Regions from separate parts of the Xenorhabdus cabanillasii genome, predicted to be linked through region 2. Evidence: predicted binding sites of a transcription regulator. Region 2 holds the regulator's gene; each other region holds the start of a gene.
What was found. Region 2 encodes PurR, which represses purine synthesis genes. Its sites were predicted from a motif close to CANGCAAACGTTTGCNTG; they were not measured.
Positions count from the first base shown of each region.

Region 1 (4,740 bases), 790 kb from region 2:
ATTTCCTGAAACTAGCTAAAAACGGCACACATAAAAAAACGCCCCACTCACTGTATGACGTCGGCGACGTTGGTGATGTGGGGCGGAAATATTTACTCTTCTTCTTCCAATAATGACCGATAACTTTCTGCATCCAGCAGGTTGGTCAATTCACTTTCATCAGTAACTTTGATGCGGAATAACCAGCCTTCGTTATAAGGCTCGCTATTCACTAATTCGGGTGAACCTTCTAAAGCAGGGTTGACTGCGATAACTTCACCACTCAGCGGTGCGTAAATATCGGAAGCCGCCTTGACTGATTCAACGACTGCACAATCATCACCACTGTTTATGACCGCTCCGATTTCAGGCAAGTCAACGAACACCATATCACCCAATAGTTGCTGGGCATGTTCGGTAATACCCACGGTATATTCGCCATTTCCTTCAGAGCGAATCCATTCGTGTGATTCGGTATATTTTAGTTCGGTTGGTACATGACTCATCGGTTCCATCTCCTTATTTTTATTCATTAAAATGTTGCGACCAAAATCATCCTACAAGCGATTTTCCCATCCTGACAAAACCCGGTTTAACAACCTGAACCGACATCTCGCGATTACGGATCTGGACAATCGCCTGTTCTCCAACCCCTTGCGGCATCCTGGCAAGGGCAATACTGAATCCTAATGTAGGTGAGAATGTTCCACTGGTAATAACACCAAAACGTACTTCACCAGTTTCATCAGTGAAACTAACCGTTAACCCACTGCGCAAGACGCCTTTTTCACGCATGATTAACCCAACCAATTGTTCTGTCCCAGCTTCACGCTGTTTCAACAGAGCTTCACGGCCAATAAATTGGCGCTCTTCCGGTGCCCATGCAATCGTCCATCCCATATTCGCAGCCAAAGGTGAGATGGATTCATCCATTTCCTGACCATAAAGGTTCATACCGGCTTCAAGGCGCAGTGTATCCCGTGCTCCCAGTCCCGCTGGTTTAACTCCTTCTTTCAGTAACTGCTGCCAAAAATCAACAGCTTGTTCCTGAGGCAATGCAATTTCATAACCCGCTTCACCGGTATAACCGGTAGTTGCGATAAATAAGTCACCAGATTGCACACCAAAGAAAGGTTTCATGCCTGCAATGGATTGCTTTTGCTCATTATTTAACAAAGACTGGACTCTGGATTGTGCGTTAGGACCTTGAACTGCAATCAGCGCCAAGTCATTACGAACGGTGATCTCAACAGAGTATTTCTCCGCATGTTGTTGGATCCAAGCTAAATCTTTTTCACGAGTTGCCGAGTTAACGACCATGCGATAAAAATTATCAGTGAAAAAATAGACAATCAGGTCATCAATAACACCAGCGGAAGCATTAAGCATGCCGGTATAAAGCGCCTTACCTTTTTCAGTCAGCTTAGCAACATCATTTGCCAGAAGATAACGGAGAAAATCACGGCAACCTGCGCCGTGCAAATCCATAATGGTCATATGGGAAACGTCGAACATACCTGCGTCAGTACGCACCGCGTGATGCTCGTCGATTTGTGAACCGTAGTGAAGGGGCATCATCCAGCCATGAAAATCCACCATGCGCGCCCCGCATGTCAGATGCTGATCATATAGTGGGGTGTGTTTTGACATTATTTCCCTCTTTCCATTTTTGACATGAAAACGTTCTTGATCTGAATAACATATATACGGCGTATTAACCGGCAAATGTTGGATCATGAAACAAAGAAGCGGTTAATGACGCAAACGATACCTTGGACTAGAAGTTATCACTGAAAATGGAAATGAACCATAAAATAAATTATCAACATAACAATGATGCCTTCAAAAACCCTTCACTATCATGCGGAATTTTTTTCTATTTTATTGTGTGGGAACGCTAAAAAATGGCAGTAATATGTAAAAAATATTCTTTTTTTTATTACAAACAGACTAAAGTGTGAAGCAAACCAACTGAATACACTTTAGCCTGATATAAAAAAAACTAATCCCAAATAAGAGGAAAAATTAGATTTTTTCAACTGAAGAGGTTTGAGTAATCAACCAATCCGGCAGATCATGAAGACCCATCGCATGACGGAGTAATTGTGGCTTTATTCCGGGGAAACTGTTAGCCAAAGTCAGCCCTAGATCACGAAATAGTTTCTTGACAGGATTATTCCCATCAAATAGCTGCCGAAATCCCTGCATACCAGCCAGCATGACAGCCGCACTGTGTTTACGGCGACGCTCATAACGACCAAGATAGAGATATTGACCGATATCTTTGCCTTGCTGGTTCAAACGGATCAATTCTCCGATCAACTCTGCTACATCCATAAACCCCAGATTGACTCCCTGCCCGGCCAATGGATGGATTGTATGTGCTGCATCTCCCAATAAAGCTAACCGATGTGCAGCAAAATTCCGGGCATAGCGTCCTATTAATGGGATAGTCTGACGGTCACTGATCAACTCACACTGCCCAAGTCGCATGTCAAAAGTGACACTCAATTGCCGGTTAAACAACTCAGTCTCCATTGTCTTGCGCTGTTGCGCCGCTTCCGCAGGCAATGACCAGACAATAGAGCATAAATGAGGATCAGAAAGTGGCAGGAAAGCAAGAATACCATCCCCATGAAAAACCTGGCGCGCAACCCCTTTATGAGGTTCCACAGTACGAATAGTCGCAACCAATGCATAATGTTCGTAATCCCAGAAAGTCAGTGGAATATCTGCATGCTGACGCAACCATGAATGAGCACCATCTGCACCAACAACTAACCGTGAAGTCAACATTCGCTCGTCGGACAGGGTAATAAAAGCTTCGTTTTCTCCCCAGACAACATTCTTAAGAGAAACAGGGGTAAACATGGTTACATCAGATAAACTTTCAGCCTGTTGCCAAAGAGCCTGTCGGATCACATTATTTTCGATAATGTGTCCAAGATGATTGAGGCCATTTTCCGCCGCATTGAACTGAATACGACCGAAGCTATCCTGATCCCAGACTTCCATCCCCTGATAAGGGCTGGCACGCATTGCGAGGAGCTTCTGCCAAACACCGAGATGGGTTAATAACCGTTCGCTGGCTGCATTGATGGCAGAAACACGCAACGCATGTTCATCATCGGTATGAAAAATACTGGTTGGTGGATGCTCTTCTACAATCGCGATGCGCAAGCCGCTACCATGTAAACCACAGGCCAGCGCAAGGCCAACCATACCGCCTCCTGCGATCACCACATCAAATGATTGCATGTTTTTATTTCCTCTTAATCTGACTTATTCTGCCATTGAATGATGGGCAACCCAACCCAATGTCTGACGGGCCAATGTGCCCTTTATCAGTGGCAACATTTCCATCGTCATCAGGCCAAAATTGCGTCCGATTCTCAACGGAAAATAGTCATTGGCAAACAACCTGACCAGCCCATCAGTAATACCGATTGTTACCTCACGATCTGCAAAGCGTTGCTGTTGATAACGAGTCAGAACGTTATAAGAGCCGATATCGTGCCCCTCAATCGCAGCAGCCGAAATAACCTGAGCTAATGCCATTACATCACGCATACCTAAGTTAAAGCCCTGCCCTGCGATTGGATGCAGAGTTTGAGATGAATTACCTACTAATGCCAAACGATGGCTGATCTGCTGTTTGGATGTAGATAAAGTCAGTGGGTAACTGTACCGCTGACCTGTTTCCAACATTTTTCCCAGGCGCCAGCCAAACGCTTTTTGCAGTTGACGGAGAAACTCGGCATCTTCCCACTGATTAATTTCCGTCCATTTATCCAATGGATGACACCAGACTAACGAGCTGCGCCCTTCTGACATTGGCAGCAGTGCCAGCGGGCCATGTTCAGTAAAGCGCTCAAATGCCCGGCCTCGGGGATGTTCAGATGTCAGGACATTGGCAATGATGGCAACCTGACTGTAATCCTGCCGCTGCCACAGGATATTACAGGCTTTTGCTACGGAAGACTGGCTTCCGTCCGCTGCTATCAACAGTTTTCCCGTAAGTTTTTCACCACTATTCAAGGTAATAGAAACTGAAGTGTCCAGACGCTCAACAGCATTCACTTTAGCCGGACAATAAAGTTTGATATTCGGTGCCTGTTTTAATAAATCAAACAAACGGTTTCCGGCATCATGCAGCTCAATAACATTACCCAATGCCGGAATGTCATAATCGTCAGCCCGGATATTGACAAACCCACTACAACCACGGTCACTGACATGAACGTGAGTAATTGGGGTCACACAATCTTTCAGTGCAGACCAGACACCTATCTGGCTCAAACGCTGACATGTACCATCAGCTAAGGCAATCGCCCTTGCATCAAAACCCGGATGTTGCTGTGTTGGCTCTGCTGCTTCAACTAAGGAGACTTGCAACTGCCCCCGGCTCAAAGAAGAAATGGCAAGTGCTAATGTTGCACCAGCCATCCCTCCTCCCACGATAATCACGCTCATTATGATTTGGCTTCCTGATTACTGTAACTCTAACCCTGTTTAGCCTGTGCCATCAGTGCTTCTATTTCATCAGGATCTTTAACGACATACTCAGTCAAATTCTCATTGCCTGATTCTGTAATCACAATATCGTCTTCAATACGGACCCCGATACCGCGGTATTCCGGCGGCACATCAGCATCCGGTGCGATATACAGCCCCGGCTCAACGGTCAGTACCATGCCAGGTTCCAGAATGCGATCACGATCAACACCGTAATGCCCCACATCGTGGACATCCAGCCCAAGC
Region 1 is NZ_QTUB01000001.1:2,237,690-2,242,429, reverse strand. Features, by position in the region: gene gcvH (glycine cleavage system protein GcvH) at 93-485, opposite strand; gene gcvT (glycine cleavage system aminomethyltransferase GcvT) at 532-1,629, opposite strand; gene ubiI (FAD-dependent 2-octaprenylphenol hydroxylase) at 2,005-3,237, opposite strand; gene ubiH (2-octaprenyl-6-methoxyphenyl hydroxylase) at 3,262-4,452, opposite strand; gene pepP (Xaa-Pro aminopeptidase) at 4,482-4,740, opposite strand, start outside.
Region 1: a site for PurR is predicted at 1,737-1,754, ahead of gcvT (glycine cleavage system aminomethyltransferase GcvT). Genes of this name have one in related genera too.

Region 2 (4,740 bases):
GTAATTGAGTTGCATCTGTTATCCAAAGTATTCCTAAACAGCTAAGACAAAACAGAGACAAGCCGATAAGCAGAACAGGTTTTCTTCCCAGACGATCAGACAGTTGTCCCCATAAAAGCTGGGCAATAGCAAAACCAGCAAGAAAAACGCTGAGGCTTGCACTAACAGCCCCTTCTGATGTACCTAAGTCTTTTGCCATAGCATCAAAAGCGGGCAGATACATATCAATGGCTAAGTAGCCAAGCATACTTAGGCCAGCGAGATAAAACATAAATGGCCTGGAATTTTTATTTGTTGTCATTGTGTCAATAAATCGATGTGATAATTGATAAGAAAATATAAGGTTTATTTTATATGGCGTAATTTTTGGTTGTGAAACGGTATTATTTGCATAATGCTGTGAAAAAAATTAAAAGGAAGAAATATGTGGTCTGAATATTCTCTGGAAGTTGTTGATGCTGTAGCCAGAACAGGAAGTTTCAGTGCAGCTGCATCAGAGCTTCATCGCGTACCTTCTGCCATCAGTTATACAATAAAACAACTTGAAGAATGGTTGGCAGTGCCCCTATTTAAACGTCGTCATCGCGATGTGGAATTAACCGAGGCAGGGGCTATCTTTGTAAAGGAAGCACGTTCTGTTATCAAAAAAATGTATCATACTCGTCATCAATGTCAGCAAGTGGCTAATGGTTGGCGTGGGCAGCTCAGTATTGCTGTTGATCAAGTGGTGAAACCAGAACGGACACGCCAGCTTATTCTGGATTTTTACCGCCATTTTCCGGATATCGAGTTATTTATTTATCCTGAAGTTTTTAATGGGGTATGGGATGCGCTGGTGGACGGGCGCGTTGATGTTGCTATTGGTGCCACTAGCGCCTCTCCGGTCGGGGAACGATATAGTTTCAGGAACATGGGGTTCATGCCGTGGCTGTGTGTTGCCAGTCCAGAGCATGAATTGACCTCTATAACAGAAAGATTAAATGATGACCAATTGAGGGCTTACCCTAGCTTGTGCATTGAAGATACTTCACGTAATTTGCCCAAGCGTAATACATGGGCTTTGGATAATCAACGGCGGTTAGTTGTCCCTGACTGGAGTGCGGGGTTGGCTTGCCTGATGGATGGGCTGTGTGTGGGAATGGTGCCCAAACATAGTGCTTTGCCGCTTATTCGTCAAGGAAAACTCAGCTTGCTTGAACTTGAGCAACCATTACCTGATAGCCCATGTTGCCTGACATGGTCGCAAAAAAGCCATTCACCTGCATTAAACTGGTTGCTTGATTATCTTGGAGATAGTGCAACACTCAATGCTGAATGGCTACAAGAGGATTAATCATTAACGGCGATAATCAATGAAAGGGCCATCTACAACAGAGCGACGCTCAACAAGACGCGGATGGACTTCGATAGTTTGTGCATCTTCACGTTTATTGATAATCCTATCAAGTAACGTGGAGAAAGCCATCTGTCCCAGACGCTCTTTAGGCTGATGAATCGTTGTCAGTGCTGGTGTGAAATAACGGGCATTGCGAATATTGTCATAACCAATGACAGAAATATCTTGTGGAACGCGTAACCCCATCTCGTCAGCAGCACAGATCGCCCCCATTGCCATCACATCTCCCCCACAAAACACGGCCGTAGGGCGATGTTTTTGGCTTAAGATTTTATACATCGCCTGATATCCGGATTCAGGCTCAAAATCCCCCTGAACAATCCATTCTTCCCGAATAGTGATATTTGCTTCTTTCAACGCTTTAAGGAAACCTTGATGACGCCCGCCTCCGGTATTTCTGGCCAATGGTCCGGGAATAGCAGCAATATCACGGTGACCACGTTCTATCAGATATCGACCGGCCAAATAACCACCATGGAAGGCATTGTCGATAATTGCATCAGTGAAATCCCCTCTGGACTCACCCCAATCCATGACCACCATGGGAATGTTGCGATAGTCTTCCAGCATTCCCAACAGTTGTTGGGGATATTCAGAACACATAACCAGTAAACCATCGACGCGTTTTTGCGCCAGCATAGCGAGATAAGCTTTTTGTTTGTCGAGATTGTTATGGGAATTACATAAAATCAATGTATAACCTTTGCTATAACAACTATTTTCGACAGACTCGATGATTTCAGCAAAATAAGGTGCTTCACTTGACGTTGCCAGTAGTCCGATAGATTTGGTGTGATTAACCTTTAAGCTACGGGCAACAGCACTGGGGGAATAATTCAGTTCCTTAATGGCAGCCCATACTGTGGCCTTTGTATCTTCGGCGACGAAACGGGTTTTATTGATAACATGGGATACGGTTGTGGTTGAAACACCAGCGTGTTTAGCCACATCTTTAATCGTTGCCATGATAAAAAGGACTCCTGACCTTAGGTCTAAATTTGTATACCCTTCATCTGGATATAGATCTTTGTTAATCATTTGCCAGTATTATATTTTATATATAGGAAGATAACTGACAATAATTTAGCGATAAACCTTGGATTTTGTCTGATCTAGCTCAAAAGTGAAAGTAGTAATCGATGCTATAAAGTATATGCATTAAATACCACAGTGTGGTTTTTAACCTCTGAGGTAAATAGCCAATCAAAATTTATGGTGTTGCTGAGTCTTAATTTTCATGGTGAGGATGGCTTATGGATACAGATCTGAAATTGGGATTATTGACTGCCTGTAGCGCATTAATCATGATTGTTTTTCTGGGGGTGCTTTGCTTGATCTAGTCAAGGTCGAGAAATAATATCAAGGTGAATTGCTGTCTGTTTTACTTTAAAGGTAAGTTTTTCACTACTTAAAGGGCACTTATAAATGAAATTAAGTGCGTTGAATCGGAAAAACTTACCCTTGTCATTTTAACTGGCGGGTTAATTAGGCCAGATTTTCTTCCACAAATTTCCAGTTAACCAGAGCCCAGAAATGCTCCAGATATTGAGGGCGTGCATTGCGGTAATCGATGTAATAGGCATGTTCCCAAACGTCAACAGTCAGAACAGGCTTATCTTCACCAGCCAATGGAGTTGCTGCGTTGGAGGTATTGACGATAGCCAGACTGCCGTCGGCTTTCTTAACCAGCCATGTCCAGCCAGAACCGAAGTTTTTCAATGCTGCATCAGTAAGTTGCTGTTTAAATTCAGCAAAAGAACCGAAAGAATTATTGATAGCTTCTGCAACTTTACCAGTTGGTTCACCACCACCATTTGGTGACAGACTATGCCAGTAGAAGGTATGGTTCCAGACTTGTGCTGCGTTATTAAAGATACCGCCTTCAGAGGATTTAATAATTTCTTCCAGTGATTTTCCGGCAAACTCGGTATCTTTAATCAGATTATTCAGGTTCACAACGTAAGTGTTGTGGTGTTTGCCGTAATGATATTCCAGAGTTTCTGCTGAGATGTGGGGTTCTAAGGCATCTTTAGCATAAGGTAATGCTGGTAATTCAAAAGACATTGCATACTCCTTTTAATATCGGGTTTTTGGCTTTATAAACCATGACTTGTGTTTATTAATCATGGATAGAGCAAATTTTAGCTTATTATCATGTTGCTATTTTGTTTGGTAATTATCTTAACAACTTTTCTGCTAAATAACAGGAGAAATGATGTTATTTAGTGGCGAATTGACGTAGAAGCATCCAATTTTACTGATTTTAATATTTATTAAGGATGAGAATACCAACTAGTTACAACTTATTGTTCAGAATAAAAAATTTGCAGGAGCATGTTCACGGTAGCAAATCTGCATCAGAAAGTGGTATTCTGAATTAATCTTTTCTGATGCTGATAAACAGCGCCTGCCGTTTAAGGAAGTAAAAATGACGACAATTGAGAAAATCGAACGCCAGATTCAAGAAAACCCAATCCTGCTGTATATGAAAGGTTCGCCAAAATTGCCAAGCTGTGGTTTTTCTGCTCAGGCAGTTCAGGCTTTGTCTGCTTGTGGTGAACGTTTTGCCTATGTAGATATTCTGCAAAACCCTGATATCCGCGCAGAGTTGCCTAAATATGCGAACTGGCCAACATTCCCTCAGCTTTGGGTTGAAGGTGAGTTAATTGGGGGATGTGACATTCTGATTGAAATGTATCAACGCGGTGAATTACAGGTTCTGCTCAAAGAGACTGCGGATAAATACCGTGAGCAGGAAGATAATAAGTAATTCGTTGTCTCAGTGAAGTTTTGAATCAACAAAGCCCCATACACAATTAATATTAATAATCATATTTATTGGCGGTAATATTTCATGGCAATTTTAGGTTGTGGCAACCGGTATGGGGTGATAATCGTTATATAGTTATAAAGTAAGAGCCTGGTGGGATAGGCTCTTACTTTGTCAGGTTTCATTATCTGGATCTGGCACAGCCAACGGCCAACCACCAAGCCGTTTCCAGCGATTAACCAATTCGCAGAAAAGCAGGGCAGTCCGGTCTGTATCATACAGAGCACTATGTGCCTGATTGCTATCAAAAGGTATTTCTGCCGTAATACAAGCTTTAGCCAGAATTGTCTGGCCTAGCACTAATCCACTCAATGCGGCAGTATCGAAAGTGGCAAAAGGGTGAAATGGATTGCGTTTTAAACCAGAGCGTTCTGCTGCTGCCATGACAAAATTGTGATCAAAACTGGCGTTGTGGGCAACTATAATTGCACGGTTGCAATTACTGTCTTTCATGCCCTTGCGGATCATTTTGAAAATAGCATGTAACGCTGTATATTCACTGACAGCTCCACGT
Region 2 is NZ_QTUB01000001.1:3,025,148-3,029,887, forward strand. Features, by position in the region: gene punC (purine nucleoside transporter PunC) at 1-301, opposite strand, end outside; gene punR (DNA-binding transcriptional activator PunR) at 425-1,333, shown strand; gene purR (HTH-type transcriptional repressor PurR) at 1,337-2,362, opposite strand; gene sodB (superoxide dismutase [Fe]) at 2,882-3,460, opposite strand; gene BDD26_RS14175 (Grx4 family monothiol glutaredoxin) at 3,825-4,166, shown strand; gene rnt (ribonuclease T) at 4,341-4,740, opposite strand, start outside.

Region 3 (4,740 bases), 660 kb from region 2:
GATGGATGCGCTGTTGCAGAGCAAGGCTGATTGAATCGCTGATCGTATAGTCAATTTTTCCTTCGGATACTTGTTCAAGCAATTGCTGGGTATTGTGACGTGACGACTCTTCCCAGGTTAAATCAGGATAAGATTTTTCTTTCCACTGTTTTAGTTCACTGACATGGGCAGAGCCGGCGGTGACAACCAGTGGGCCTTTTAAATCAGCAAACGAACGTGGGCGCACCGTACCTTTGCGATAAACCAATTGTTGGGATACTGAATAATAGGCTGGGCCAGTCCGTGTTTGGTCGAGTCTTTCTCTGTTATAGATAAGACCGGCAGCTAAAAAATCGGCTTTGTCAGTGTATAAGTCATCAAAAAGCTGGCTGATATTAGAACGAAACTTAATACTCAGTTTGACACCCAGATAGTCAGCAAATCGTTTGGTTAAGTCATAGTCAAATCCTACAGGTTCATTTTTATCATTAAGTGAAATCAGAGGAGAACTGATGGTACTCACCCGAAGTTCTCCCCGTGCCAAGATCCTGTTTATCTGCTCCTGCTGTTTATTAGGCCAACTGATGTTGAGACCAATGATTGTGGCAGAGAGGAGCGCGATAATGACGATGACAAAATAATTTATCTTGATATTGCTCAAACAGTTATCTCTCGTCAGTACGGTTAGGCTCCGTATGAAATGTCAGATAATAGCATGGTTAAATTTCCAGTAATCGGGAATTTTGCGCAACAAAATTGAGATCTGCAACCCTATTGAATCAATTTTAAAAATCCATTGAATGTGTTGTTAGATTAATTAATGCTCACGCAAACGGTTTCGTCAGAGAAAACATTCCTCTATAATGTCGGCGTTTCCCCTAAGGCATCAGTCAGGCTTTGCTTCTAAGATGAGAGAACCTATTACTATGGAAATTCTGCGTGGCTCGCCCGCTTTATCAGCGTTTCGTATTACTAAGCTCCTTTCCCAATGTCAAGTTCAGCAGCTTCCCGTGGCAGCAATTTATGCAGAATATGTGCACTTTGCAGAAATAAATTCACCTCTTACGGTAGAAGAAAAGGAAAAATTAAACAGGCTACTAAAATATGGCCCTTCTTTAGCTGAACATGAACCTAAAGGTCAACTGTTTTTAGTCACTCCCCGGCCAGGGACAATATCGCCGTGGTCATCAAAAGCGACAGAGATAGTTCACAATTGTGGACTGAAACAGATTGCCCGTTTGGAAAGAGGGATTGCCTACTATATCCAGTGTGATGTTATCCAGAATAATATCCACGGAAAGGCAATGGATGACAAACAGTGGCAGGCGCTGTCTGTATTATTGCACGATCGTATGATGGAAAGTGTGTTTACTCAGTTTGAACAGGCTGAGGCACTGTTTTCTCACCAGCAGCCTGCGCCATTGAAGCAAATTGATATTTTGCAATCAGGGCGGACTGCATTGGAATCTGCCAATGTTGAGTTGGGATTAGCGCTGGCAGCGGATGAAATTGATTATCTGTTACAAGCTTTCCAGAAATTAGAACGTAATCCGACTGATGTTGAACTCTACATGTTCGCGCAGGCGAATTCTGAACATTGTCGCCACAAAATTTTTAATGCGGATTGGGTGATTGATGGGCAGGAACAACCAAAGTCTCTGTTTAAAATGATTAAAAATACCTTTGAACAGACACCGGATCATGTTTTCTCTGCTTATAAAGACAACGCAGCGGTAATGGAAGGTTCTCAGGTAGGGCGATTTTTCCCTGATCCTGACAAGGGAGTATATGACTATCATCAGGAACCTGCCCATATCTTGATGAAAGTCGAAACACATAACCATCCGACAGCAATTTCTCCCTGGCCGGGAGCGGCGACAGGATCTGGCGGGGAAATTCGTGATGAAGGAGCAACAGGACGGGGAGCAAAACCCAAGGCCGGGTTGGTCGGTTTTTCCGTCTCGAATCTGAAAATTCCCGGATTTGAACAACCGTGGGAAGAAGAGTTCGGTAAGCCTGAACGGATTGTCAGCGCACTGGATATCATGTTAGAAGGCCCTTTGGGCGGAGCGGCATTCAATAATGAATTTGGTCGACCGGCATTGTTGGGGTATTTCAGAACATATGAAGAGAAAGTGGAATCCCATAACGGCGTGGAATTACGTGGCTACCATAAACCGATCATGCTGGCCGGGGGAATCGGAAATATTCGTGAAGAGCATATCCAGAAAGGGGAGATCCCTGTCGGAGCCAAATTGATTGTACTGGGTGGCCCAAGTATGAATATTGGTCTGGGTGGTGGCGCCGCTTCTTCAATGACATCGGGCCAATCTGATGCAGAGCTGGATTTTGCCTCTGTACAGCGCGATAACGCAGAAATGGAACGTCGTTGTCAGGAAGTTATCGACAGTTGCTGGCAGCTTGGCTGCAAGAACCCTATCTCGTTTATCCATGATGTTGGTGCGGGGGGCTTATCAAATGCGATGCCTGAATTAGTCAGTGATGGGGGACGAGGAGGCCGTTTTGAGCTGCGCAATATCCTCAATGATGAACCGGGCATGACTCCATTGCAGGTGTGGTGCAATGAATCTCAGGAACGTTACGTATTAGCTGTCGCACCGGAACAGCTTGCCCTGTTCGAGGATATTTGTCGGCGTGAGCGTGCTCCGTATGCAGTGATCGGCGAAGCGACGGAAGAGCGTCACCTGCTATTGAACGACAATCATTTTGATAACCAGCCAATTGATATACCGTTGGATGTTCTGCTCGGTAACACACCAAAGATGCTGAAAAATGTAAATTCACTAAAAGCACAAGGTAAAGGGCTAAAGCGCGTAAGTATTGATTTGGCCGAAGCGGTAAAACGCGTTCTGCGTTTACCCGCAGTGGCAGAAAAAACATTCCTGATTACCATCGGCGATCGTTCGATAACAGGCATGGTAGCAAGAGACCAGATGGTTGGACCATGGCAGATCCCTGTTGCAGATTGCGCAGTCACAACCGCCAGCCTGGATAGTTATTATGGTGAAGCTATGTCGCTGGGAGAACGTGCTCCTGTTGCTCTGTTGGACTTTGCTGCATCAGCACGCATGGCTGTCGGGGAAGCGTTGACTAATATTGCATCGGCTTATGTACAGGATTTGAAGCGGGTGAAACTATCAGCGAACTGGATGTCAGCATCAGGTCATGCCGGAGAAGATGCCGGATTGTATGCGGCGGTGAAGGCGATAGGTGAGGAATTATGTCCCGCGTTGGGCCTGACCATACCTGTTGGTAAAGATTCCATGTCGATGAAAACTTGCTGGATTCAGGATGGTGAAGAACGTGAAATGACAGCTCCGCTTTCATTGGTTATCAGTGCGTTCGCACGGGTGGAGGATGTTCGTTGTACTGTCACACCAGAATTATCTGCCGATGACGATAATGCATTACTGCTGATTGATCTGGGACAAGGACAAAATGCACTGGGAGGAACGGCATTGGCTCAGGTTTATCGCCAGCTTGGTGATAAAACCGCAGATGTTCGCAGTACGGAACAACTCGCCAGCTTCTTTAAGGCGGTCCAACAATTGATTGCAGAACAAAAACTGCTGGCTTATCACGATCGTTCTGATGGTGGTCTGCTGGTGACATTGGCAGAGATGGCATTCGCAGGGCACTGTAGTCTGCATGCTGATATCAGCGCATTTGATGAAGATATCCTGGGGGCACTGTTTAGTGAAGAATTAGGAGCGGTGATTCAGGTTCGTGAAACAGACAGACAGCAGATTGAAGCGCTGTTAGCTGATTATGGACTGAGTGAATGCTTACACTATTTAGGTAAGGCTAAAGCGGGAGATGATTTTGTGATCTCCAGCAACAATATGGAAGTTTATCGTCAAAAACGTAGTACATTGCGTTTATGGTGGGCAGAAACAACCTGGCAGATGCAGCGTCTGCGTGATAATCCTGAATGCGCTGATCAAGAACATCAGGCAAAACAGGATGTGAGTGATCCTGGTCTGAATGTGAAATTAACCTTTGATCCGGCAGAAGACATTGCGGCTTGTTACATATCGAAACAAGTGCGTCCGCGAGTTGCTGTATTGCGTGAACAGGGAGTTAACTCCCATGTCGAAATGGCGGCAGCATTCCATCGTGCAGGCTTTGAAGCCGTGGATGTCCATATGAGTGATTTGTTGAGTGGACGGATCACTCTGGAACAGTTTCAGACATTGGTGGCCTGTGGTGGTTTTTCATATGGGGATGTCCTCGGTGCAGGTGAAGGTTGGGCAAAATCCATTCTGTTTAATTCACGGGTACGTGACGATTTTGCGAACTTCTTTGCAAGACCGGATACATTATCTCTTGGTGTATGTAATGGTTGCCAGATGATTTCTAACCTGCATGAACTGATCCCAGGCACCGAACATTGGCCTCGTTTTGTACGTAACCGTTCAGAACGTTATGAAGCTCGTTTCAGTCTGGTTGAAGTCGTGGACAGCCCTTCATTATTCTTACAGGGCATGGCCGGTTCCTGTTTGCCAATTGCAGTTGCTCATGGTGAAGGTCAGGTAGAGTTCAGAAACAGCCAGAGTTTGGACGAATTGAAAAAACACCAGCAGGTTGCAATGCGATTTGTGGACAACTACGGTCAGGCGACAGAAAATTATCCTGCAAACCCCAATGGTTCCGTTGAGGGGATAACCTCTGTCACCAGTCTTGATGGCCGGGTTACTGTGATGATGCCACATCCTGAAAGGGTATTCCGTACTGTCAGTA
Region 3 is NZ_QTUB01000001.1:2,369,424-2,374,163, forward strand. Features, by position in the region: gene mltF (membrane-bound lytic murein transglycosylase MltF) at 1-640, opposite strand, end outside; gene purL (phosphoribosylformylglycinamidine synthase) at 906-4,740, shown strand, end outside.
Region 3: a site for PurR is predicted at 805-822, ahead of purL (phosphoribosylformylglycinamidine synthase). Genes of this name have one in related genera too.